Linked DNA regions of Crateriforma conspicua. The main gene of each other region encodes a partner of the protein of the gene in region 2 in a complex. Links are inferred from orthologs where the notes say so. Each region holds a gene or a part of one and is shown on either strand. Other genes may lie near its edges.

Evidence for each region.
Region 1: the proteins of Mal65_RS14520 (region 2) and mnmG are in contact, whole or in part, in a solved structure (PDB 9HIP), measured with the Escherichia coli proteins. The link is inferred for Crateriforma conspicua from one-to-one orthologs.

What each region holds. Positions count from the first base shown.
Region 1 is NZ_CP036319.1:6,027,352-6,032,835, reverse strand. The notes cover bases 999-3,943. They hold mnmG (tRNA uridine-5-carboxymethylaminomethyl(34) synthesis enzyme MnmG), read right to left. Parts: upstream 3,423-3,943; coding sequence 1,575-3,422; downstream 999-1,574. Other genes in these bases: Mal65_RS22095 (hypothetical protein), read left to right, coding at 3,816-3,943; Mal65_RS22105 (FeoB-associated Cys-rich membrane protein), read left to right, coding at 1,303-1,578; feoB (ferrous iron transport protein B), read left to right, coding at 999-1,306. Outside these bases: more of feoB, read left to right, coding at 1-998; more of Mal65_RS22095, read left to right, coding at 3,944-5,484. UniProt on the Escherichia coli protein: NAD-binding protein involved in the addition of a carboxymethylaminomethyl (cmnm) group at the wobble position (U34) of certain tRNAs, forming tRNA-cmnm(5)s(2)U34.
Region 2 is NZ_CP036319.1:3,937,925-3,943,418, reverse strand. The notes cover bases 1,541-4,495. They hold Mal65_RS14520 (tRNA modification GTPase), read right to left. Parts: upstream 3,732-4,495; coding sequence 2,349-3,731; downstream 1,541-2,348. Other genes in these bases: Mal65_RS14515 (protein-disulfide reductase DsbD family protein), read right to left, coding at 3,820-4,495; Mal65_RS14525 (MBL fold metallo-hydrolase), read right to left, coding at 1,541-2,205. In the rest of the region: Mal65_RS14535 (CCA tRNA nucleotidyltransferase), read left to right, coding at 1-220; radical SAM family heme chaperone HemW, read right to left, coding at 215-1,375; more of Mal65_RS14525, read right to left, coding at 1,366-1,540; more of Mal65_RS14515, read right to left, coding at 4,496-5,494. UniProt on the Escherichia coli protein: Exhibits a very high intrinsic GTPase hydrolysis rate. Involved in the addition of a carboxymethylaminomethyl (cmnm) group at the wobble position (U34) of certain tRNAs, forming tRNA-cmnm(5)s(2)U34.

The DNA.
Region 1 (5,484 bases), 2.1 Mb from region 2 along the record:
GATGTTATTGGTGTTTCAGTCGATCTATTCGCTTGCCGGCTATCCGATGGATTGGATCGATGCCGCCACAGGATGGGCCAGCGACTTGGTCACCGACGCCATGCAGCCGGGAATCCTGCGCAGCCTGATCACCGACGGTGTGATCGCCGGTGTGGGCGGTGTCGTGATCTTCGTGCCCCAGATTGCGTTGCTGTTCTTCTTTTTGGCGGTTTTGGAAGACTGTGGCTACATGGCGCGTGCGGCGTTCTTGGTCGATCGCATCATGCGGTTGTTCGGGCTGAGCGGAAAATCATTCCTGCCACTGATGAGCTCCTTCGCTTGTGCGGTTCCCGGGGTGATGGCGACTCGAGTCATTGAGAATCGTCGTGACCGTTTCGCGACGATGATGATCGCGCCGCTGATGAGCTGTAGTGCACGTTTGCCGGTTTACCTGTTGTTGATCGGTGCGTTCATCCCATCGATCACGATCCTGGGTTTTCTGGGTTTGCCGGCACTGGTTTTGATGTCGATGTACGCGGTCGGCGTGTTGGTGGCGATTCCCGTTTCGTTGATTTTGAAGCACACGATGTTGCGCGGGGAAGCCGCGCCGTTTGTGTTGGAGTTGCCCGAATATCAATGGCCTGATCCGACGGTCGTGTTCGCCAAGGTGTGGGAAGCCAGTCGGGAATTCTTGGTCCGCGCCGGGACACTGATCTTGGCTGCATCGATCTTGATCTGGTTCGCCGCATATTGGCCGGGGGATCACACGCGGCAGTATGAGTTGCAGGCGGAATTGGCTCAGATCGATCAACAGCTTGATGCATCGGAGTCGTCACCCGCCGAACCGTTGCTGCAGCGTCGCGATGAGGTATCGGAAGAATTGAAGGTGATCTCGTCGGATCTATTGGAATCCAGCTTGCTGGGCCGCGTCGGTCATGCGATCGAGCCCGCCGTTCGGCCGTTGGGCTGGGATTGGAAAATCGGCGTCGGCGCGCTGGCCAGCTTCCCGGCCCGCGAAGTCATCATCAGCACACTGGGCACCATCTATTCACTTGGCGGGGATGTTGATGAAGAAGACGAAGGCCTGATCGGTGCGATCCGTGCCGCGACCTGGCCCGACGGATCACCCGTCTACACCATACCCACGGTGCTTTCGGTGATGGTGTTCTTTGCCTTGTGTGCACAGTGTGTCAGCACCCTGTTGGTCATCCGTCGTGAAACCAATTCGTGGCGATGGCCGGTGTTTAGCTTTACGTACATGACCGTCGTGGCATACATCGGAGCGATGTTGACCTATCAAGTCGGTTCTTTGTGGACGGCGGGATGATGGGCGATGCATCTTGGCCCCAAACGATCGCGGCGTTGGTGATCGTGATCACGGCTTTGGCGTTTGTGGTTCGACGCATGATGCGAAACCTCCGTGCCGCATCCAGCGGTTCAGGAATCCAGGGCTGTTACAACTGCGCGAAATCAAAACCGTCTTCGATAGGACCGAAGCAAGTCCCGTTGGTTTCACTGGGAACGCCGTCTCGTCGTGACGCACCGGAAAACGATGCGTCGGAACATTCCGCCCAGGGCGGCGATCCCAAGCAGGGCTAAGACCGGTTTTCCAGATGCGCCAACACCAACGCCAAGTCGGCGGGGGTGATGCCGCTGATTCGTTTGGCTTGGTCCAGACTGATCGGGCGAACGCGGTTCAGTTTTTCTTTGGCTTCGATTCGCAACGCGTCGATCGACAAATAGTCGAAGGAAGCAGGGATTTTCTTGTCCGCATGACGGCGTTGTTTTTCAACGTCCGCTTTTTGGCGGGTGATGTAGCCTTCGTATTTGATGTCGTACAGACATTGCTGGGCGGCTTCATCGTCGATCGCGGAAAGCTCCGGTGCAATGCCGCGCATCACATCCCAGTCGACCTCGCTGCGTCGCAGGTAGACATCACCGGGGGTCCCTTCGACGCGGATCTTTTTCAGCAAGTCCATCGCGTGTTCGATTTGTTTCTTCTTTTCATCAAACCGCTGTCGACGTGATGAATCGATCAAGCCAAGTTCGTCGGCGATGGGTGTCAGACGCCGATCCGCGTTGTCCTGACGCAACAACAGCCGAAATTCCGCGCGGCTGGTGAACATGCGATACGGTTCGTCGGTGCCGGCGGTGACCAGGTCGTCGACCAAAACACCGATGTAAGCTTGATCGCGGCTGGGGACCCACGTCGATCGGCCGGCGACCAACCGTGCGGCGTTTAGCCCTGCGATCAAACCTTGTCCGGCGGCTTCTTCATAACCTGTCGTACCGTTGATCTGGCCGGCAAAGAACAGCCCCGCGACGGTCTTGGTTTCCAGGTGTGGCCACAATTGTGTTGGTGGACAGAAGTCGTATTCCACCGCATAGCCGTACCGCATGATCTGGGCCTTTTCACAGCCCGCGATCAGCGGAAACATCTGGTCTTGGACGTCGCGTGGCAGGCTGGTCGAAATGCCGTTGACGTAGACTTCGTGCGTCTGTCGCCCCTCGGGTTCCAAAAACAATTGGTGTTCCGACTTGTCGGCGAAGCGGACGATTTTGTCTTCGATCGACGGACAATAACGCGGGCCTCGTGATTCGATTCGACCGCTATACATCGGTGCGCGGTCTAGGTTGTCGCGAATCAGTTGGTGGACGTTCTCGTTGGTGTACGTCAAGTGACAGGGCATTTGCTGGACGTCCAGCTTGCCTGTCATGAACGAAAAAGGTTTCGGGATCGCATCACCGGGTTGAACGTCCAGGGCGGCGAAGTCGATGGTTTTGGCATTCAAACGTGGAGGGGTCCCGGTTTTGAAGCGATCGATTTCAAAACCCAGTCGACCAAGCGCGCCGCTGATGCCTTGCGTGGTACCCTCCCCTGCCCTGCCCCCGGCGGTGGTCGACATCCCGGTGTGCATGATCGCTTGCAGGAACGTGCCGGTCGTCAGCACCACGGTCGGCGCCAGGTATTCCGCATCGCCGCGGACTTTGACGCCCACAACACGATGGCGGACGCCACGTTCGATGGCATCGGGATCGGTCTCTTCGACCGTGATCAGATCGTCTACGGTTTCCTGGCGTAGATCCAAGCCGGTTTGGGATTCGATGGCCAGTTTGATGTGTTGTTGATAGCCCCGTTTGTCGGCTTGGGCCCGCGGGCTGTGCATCGCGGGGCCTTTGCGGACGTTCAACAGTCGAAACTGGATGCCCGTCGCGTCGATGGCTTGGCCCATCAGCCCGCCCAGCGCGTCGACTTCGCGGACGATCTGTCCCTTGGCCACACCGCCGATCGCGGGATTGCACGACATCTGGCCGACCGTATCCAGGTTGGTCGTCAGCAAGGCGGTTCGCGCCCCCAAACGTGCCGCCGCCGCCGCGGCTTCGGTTCCCGCATGGCCGGCGCCGATGACAATGACGTCGTAGTGGTAGCGGACGTTGGACATGGGCAAACTTCAGTCGAAATCGTCAGAAACGTGGAAAAATTGGGTCGGGGGCGGCGTGGATTCCGGCTCGTGAACGAATTGGCTCAAGAGCTGCCTGGACGTCACCCGAATTTCGATACTGTGACCGCGCCTTTTCGTGAAGGCCTGAAACCTGTCGTCGCCAGAATCGAATCGAGACCGATGATGATGCCCGGCCGTCCAGAATGGCGCCACGATTCATGGATCGTAGCCGCAAGTGTGCGGTGGGTCAGCCGGCTGCGCCGCCCCCGGTCCCGTGCGTTTGGAATCCGCGATGGGTCACAGTCTTTCGCCAAATGTCGAATGTTCAAGTCCCAATGCAAGATTGACCCGCCCGTGGCAATGGTCTTATCGAATGCGAAACCTGCTGGAAAGATGCACGCCGATGTCGTGGTTGGTGACCTGAACGTCGGCCGGTGGTCGGTTGCGGCTCGAATGCTCGTCCGTTGTTTGGTAGCGGCGGTCGCATTGGCTGGCGGCGTCGCGGTCGCGCAAACGCCCGGATCAGACGACGCTGTATTGCCCGCAAGCACGGCGGCCACGGTGATGCCAGGCAGCGGCAGATCGCCGGATCCGGCCGGTGCGGTCGAAGCCGCGGTGGTGGGACAACGTAGTTTTTCGTTGCCTGTGCAGGTTCGCCAAGACCAGCCGGCGCCCGCGGAAGTTCAGTTGTACGTGGCGTCGGTGTCAGACGATGACACGCCGCAACCGTCGGCCCTGCAGTGGCAAATGCTTGGCCGGCAAGCGTTTCCGGCCGAAGCGTTCGACGTCACCAGCCCCAGCGACGGACGTTATTTCTTTGCCATTCGAACGTTGGATTCCGATGGCCGCCTGTCGCCACCGGGACAGTTGCGGCCGGACGTCCAGGTCCTGGTGGACACCACCGGCCCGGTCATTGAGCTCAGCGCGGAGGCGACCGAAGACGGCCAAGTTCGCGCTGATGTTCGCATCGATGACGCCTCGGCGATTCAGGGCGTCCTGATTCAATACCTCATTGACGGTGCGCCCGCATGGCAAAAAGTGGACCAGACGCTGGGACGCGGCACCAGCCAGTTTCAATTTCCCGTGTCGGGTGATTGGCGGGGAATGACGCTTCGCGTTTCAGCGATGGATTCGCTCGGGCACAAGACCCACGTCAGTGATGTCATTCGTCGACCGAGATTGGCCCAGCGGCCGGGTACCCGATTGGCCGAAAGCAGCCAGACGACTGATGCGCTGGTGGCATCGGACGTCTCCAGCCACTCCAATCCGCCGGTTCGTTCGGTCGGCGTGCCGATCACCCGGCGAATCCACGCCGTGCCGATCGGCGGATCGAACGCTGCTGTGCCGCGAAACACGGGCGATTCAGGGGCATTTTCTGGCGATTCGGCCGCGTTGCCGCCACCGGCGACTCCCGAGGAAATCACCCAGTCACGGTTGCTGAATGGTCCCAGCCTGGGAGCGTTGGCCCCGGCCATCCCAGAATCGGCCAAGCCCGCGTCCGAAGATTTGGAAGGCCCCGGCCAGTCCGCGCTCCGGCGCTGGCAAGCTGCCGGCGGTGTGGATCGCCAGTGGGATCCGGCACAAGTGATGCAGAAACCGCGTAGCGTCCAAGAAGCCATGCGTCCGATCGGAACAGCGCCGGTGGATCAGAAAAGCACACCGGATCAAACGTATCAGTCCGCTAGGGTGGATTCGAATCCTGCTCCGGTGCAAGGGGGTGTGACCAATGAAGCGGATGCCAGCTTCGTGCCCTTCGCATCAACCCCCGTGGATGCCCCGGTGCGCTACAGCGATTCACCGCGATTCAGTCTGGACTATGAACTGGAAGCGGTTGGCAGCAACGGTATCAAAGCGGTGGAACTTTGGGGCAGCATCGATGGCGGACAGTCCTGGGAAAAGTGGGGTGAAGATCCCGACCTTGCCAGTCCCTTTGACGTTGAAACCAAGGGGGAAGGTTTGTTCGGCTTCCGCATCGTTGTCGTCGCGTCCAGCGGGCTGAGCAGCCCGACACCGCTGGCCGGTGAATCCGCGGACATCAATGTCGTTGTCGACACGACTTCGC
Region 2 (5,494 bases):
GCGTTTGCCGCCGGCCGAACTGGACCCGCCGCCGCTGGTGACCGGAAAGGACCTGAAGCAACGTGGATGGACACCGGGCCCGCACTTCAAACAATGGTTGACCAAAATTCGCCGCGACCAGTTGGACGGCCGGATGAAAAGCCGCGACGACGCGGAAGCATGGTTGGAAACCCAGCACCGCGAGCACGGCGACTCGGACGCCGACGGTCGGGCATCATAGAAAGGCAGACGCGACGGTGTCGGCAAACAGCAAGCCACGCGGCGTCAAACGCACACGATCGCCGTCCCGCTGAATCAGCGCGTCGTCGATCAGCCTTCGCAGAGTGTCCCCGAATTTTTCATTCAAATCCAAACCGCTGCGTCGGGCAACCGATGTCAAGTCGACGCCGTCGATCATACGCACGCCGAAAGCCATCAATTCGCGGGCGTATTGGTCGGCGTCCAGAGGTTCCGATTCGGCGACGGGGCTGTGTCCCGATTCGATTCGCTTTAAATAGGTGGTCGTGCTGCGATGATTGACGGTGCGCCGGCCATTCAGGAAAGCCGCTGCGCCGGGGCCCGCCGCCAGCCAAGCCTGTCCCTGCCAATAAGCGATGTTGTGTCGGCAACGGTTCGCCGGCGGTGCGAAATTGCTGACTTCGTACTGTGGCATTCCCGCGGCGGCGGTCGCATCACGCAAATCTTGGTACATCTGCCATTCGTCGTCCTCGCCCGCCGGACGAAGTTCACCTTTGCGATGGCGAGCGAAAAATTGCGTGCCCTTCTCGATCGTCAACGCGTAAGCCGACAAATGTCGGATCGGCAATTTCAACGCCTGGTCCAAATCACGTTGCCAAGTCGCCACGCTTTCGCCCGGCGCGGCAAAGATCAAGTCGACGGAGACGTTGCCGATGACGGTCGCCGCCGTTTCGATCGCGGCGATCGCTTCGGCCGCTGTGTGTCCACGTTCCAGCCGCTGAATCTTGTCGGCGTCAAATGACTGGACGCCCAAGCTGATTCGGTTCACACCGTGGTCAGACAGCTGACGGACCTTGGTGGTGTCGATGTCTTCCGGGTTGGCTTCAAAGCTGATCTCGGCATCGTCGGCCAAGCGAACGTGGCGGCGAATCGACTGACAAAACCGATCCAGTTGCGAAGCGTTCAGGTGTGTCGGCGTGCCACCACCCACGAACAGTGTGTTCAACGTCGGCTGGTCCCACGTTTGCATCTCATGATCGATCGCCGTCAAGAATCGATCGATCAAGTCGTCGCGACCGGCCACCACGCTGAAGTTGCAATAGCCACACCGGTGTCGGCAAAACGGCACATGAATGTAAGCCGCCCGTGGTGCTGCGGTCCGGTCCGGCCAATCGGCCGCCATCGCGTTTACAGCCACAGTTTCAATCGTCCGCCCAGCCCATCGGGTAAAGCCCGACGAACCAGACGTTTGACTTGAGATTCGTTGTAGCGCGTCGACAAATGGCCGGCGATGACCAATTCGTTTTTGAATTTGTCGGATCGGTCGCGATAGTCATCGACGTGCATGTGCCCGTGCTTGTGAATCTTTTCCTTGCGGTGTTCGGGCGCGACGAACGTCATTTCACTGATCAAAATCCGGGCATCGTAGAACTGTGGATTTTGGTCCAGGCCTTTCGGATTGGTGTCGCCCGTGTATGCGAAGACGGGCACACGCGTTTCGGCGGTGACTTCGGTGCCCGACATTCGCAAGTCGCGGATTTGTTCGCCCGACAGATCGGTGTAATCGGGTTTCAGTTTGTGGCGACGCTGGTAAACAACAAAACCAAGCGAATCGATCGTGTGTCGCGTCTCCACCGCTTCGACCAAATACTCGCGTCCGATCTCCGTTTCATCGCCGCCCAACAGTCCGACCAATTCGCACGGCATCGCGCCACGGTCAAGCGTGCGGAAATCCTGCAGCATCTTCCAAGCCGGATCGACGGCCGAATCGGGCAGATAAATGATCGGCGGGTCCATCTTCATCATGCGACGCCGCGACACGTAGGCGGGCAGCGCGGCGATGTGATCCAGGTGGGCGTGGCTGATGAACATGGTCGACGTGCCCATGAAATCCCAGGGCTGGACGCCGACGTCGAACAGCAACTTCAGTTCGTTGACCCGCCAACACGTTTGCACCGCGGCGCGCGAATAACCTTCGATGGTCAGTCCGCCGTGTTCGTGGCGAAGCAGGGGAATGTTCTCAACCATGGGAACGGGTGACGTGTGCCTGGAAATCTGCCTGGATGGGAATCCACAAGCTTGGTGGAAAATGGCCGTCGCTGGGAGAGGGCTGGACAAAAGAAAACCCGCGGTTCGACGGTGCGTCGTCGTGGGCTGGCACTGGTCCGTCGTTACTTTCCGATACAGAATCGGCCGAAAACACGATCCAGAATGTCGTCGGTGTACACGACCCCGGTGACTTCGCCCAAGGCGTCGGCGGCGGTACGAATCTCCGTGGCGATCAATTCCTGGCCCTCGTCAATCTCCGACAGTCCGATCGCCGCTCGGATAGCCCCAGCGGCCTGGGCCAGTGATTGGCGGCATCGCGCCGCGGTACCGGACACAGACACCGAATCGGTCCGGTCGGTTCGATCCAGTTCCGCAAAGATACGACCGACCAATTCGTCGATACCCTGGCCGGTCACACTGCTGGTCAAACAGACGCCGGTGGATCGATCGCTGTCCGCAACGTCCGACGATCGCAAATCGGACTTGGTCCAAACGTCGATCACCTGTCGACCGGCGGAATCGATCGGCCGATCATCACTTTGACTCCGACGGGTGATGTCAACGCAGTGCAGCACCACGTCGGCCCTACCAATGGCTTGATCGGTCATCCGCTGTGCGATTTCGGAAATGGATTCCCGGGAATCTGACGTGTCGGCGGTCCGGCCGGCGACCGACTCGAAGCCAGCGGTATCGATCAATTCCAATTGCCGACCGCCAACGGATACATGAACGCTGACAGTGTCACGCGTAGTACCGGGAACGTCGGCAACCAACGCCGCTTCGTGACCACTGATCGCGTTGATCAGACAGCTTTTGCCGGCGTTGGGTTGTCCGCAAAGAACGATCTTCGGCGTTTCATTCGACTCGCCACGACTTTCCAGCGTCGCCGACGTCGATTCCAGCGTGGCTGCAATGAAATCCAATCGCCGACGCAGTTCATGCGGCTGGATGAATTCAATGTCTTCGTCGACAAAGTCCAAGCCGGCTTCGACATCCGCCAACAGGTCCAGCAATTGATCACGCAACAGCGAAAGTGGCCGCGAAAAATTCCCAGCCAACTGCTGCAGCGCCTGATCAAGTGACCGGTCTTGGTCCGCGTCGATCACCCCCAAAACGGCTTCGGCCTGAGTCAGGTCCAAACGCCCGGCCAGAAAAGACCGCAACGTGAATTCACCCGGACGCGCCGCCCGAGCCTTGAACTGGATGGCCCGCTGGACCATCGATTCCAGCACCGGTAACGATCCAATCGTGTGGATTTCCGCTGATGGTTGACCGGTATAGCTGCGACCATCGGGCCAGATCAGCACGTCCGCTGGGATCTCACCGATGGGGTCGCCGCAATCAATCGGCCCTCGCTGACGCCGGCCGGCGGTCAAGTCCACGGGGCCACCCATCAGTCCCGCCAGGACATCCATGACATCATCACCGGAAAGCCGCACGATGCCTCGCGCGGCGGGACATAACGGCGATGCGATGGCCACAATCGTGTCGTCGGTATTGAACATCACCGACTCCCACCAACCGGCACGTCGAAGAACAAATACGGAATCGCAATCATGGCGATCGCGGGCCGCCAGTTCAACGGCCGGCGTTTCAACGGGTCGTGACTAACTGGCGTGACGTGTTGCCGGATCCCTTGGCGATTTGCGAATCCACACTGGGACCCGCCTTTCGCAGCGCATCCAGAACCGACGTCTGACTGACCAAGTCACGCAAGATGATCGGTTCGGCGGGGTCGGATCCCGGAAAGACCACCAATAGCGGAATCGAGTTGCTGCGGAGTTCCGCCAGCTTGGATTTGATTTGATCGTTCCGGTCACTCCAGTCGGCCAACATCGGAACGGCATCCAGCTCGTCCACCAATTCACGCGTCTTTTCGGTGTCGATGGCAAACTTGCTGTTGATCTTGCAGTTCACACACCAGCTGGCGGTGAAATCCAGCATCACCGTGCGGCCTTCGTCATGCAGCGCCTGCAAACGGGCTTCGCTGTAAGGTACCCAGCCCATTTCGTCGTCCACCGGGGCCAAAGCCACGAACGATCCGATGCCGATCACCGCGGCGGCAGCCAAACCACCGGCCCAAGCGAACACTCGCTTCTGTACGGTTTCCCAATTGGGAACTCGGCCGACGATCCAGCATCCGAACCAAACGCCGATCAGGCTGACGAACACGGGCAGCTTCAAATCGTCGGCAAAGCCGGCAAAGAAGAAGGCGACGGTTCCCAGCAACAAGAACGCCAGGAATTCCTTGAACGTTTCCATCCAGCCGCCGGGTTTGGGCAGCCAAGCGACCAGCTTCGGATTCAACCCGATCAATAGGTACGGCACGGCCATTCCCAAGCCGACGGTCATCATGACCAGGAACTTTTCCGGTCCGGACAAAAAGATCGACAATCCGAAAATGGTTCCCAGCAGCGGGCCGCTGCAGGGTGTTGCCAGGATTGTCGCAAAAATTCCCTTGGAAAACGCGCCGGCGTAGCCTTCGCGTTGCTGCAAGTCCTGTGAAACCTTGCCCGATGCCATCCCGGGCACGGGGATTTCCCAGACGCCCAGGTAACTAAGTGCCAGTGCGAACAAGACCAGCGTCAAACCCAGCTTCAACGGAAAGAACGTGAACTGTTCACCCCAGGAAAGACCTGCGACGACCGCAAGCACGGCCAGCAGAGCGAACACGGACAGGATGCCCAGGGCATACACCATGTTCAGCATGAAAACACGTTTGCGGTCCTCGCCGGCCTGTTCGACAAAGCTCATCACTTTCAAACCGACGACCGGCAAAACGCAGGGCATCACGTTCAGGATGATGCCGCCGATGAAGGCAAAAAACAGCATCGTGGCGAACGAATACTCGTCTTCCGGCTGGTCAATGCTGGGCACCGGTGCGGCCGCGTCGACCGGTTCGCTGTCGATCGCTTTGTCGACCCAATTCAACGACGCAGCTTGATCGGCAGCCGGGCCGAATGCGGTCGATGTCAAACGAATGGGGCCGGCGGCCGCCGCACTCTTGGCCGCCACGTCGATCTTCATCGGCGCAACGAACTCCAGTGCAACGGGTTGTCGACAACTGGTGTCGGTGCACGCTTGATAGGTGATCAGCCCCTTCAGTTCGGCCGTGCCGGTTTTGCTGATGGCGTTGATGCGGACGGGCAATCGCCACGTCACGGTGCCTTCGTGGAAACGAATCGGCGGCAAGCCTTCGAACAAGACCTTGCTGACGACTTCGTTCTTGGTGTTCGGGGCACCGACGGCCAAGTCGGATTTGTCGGTT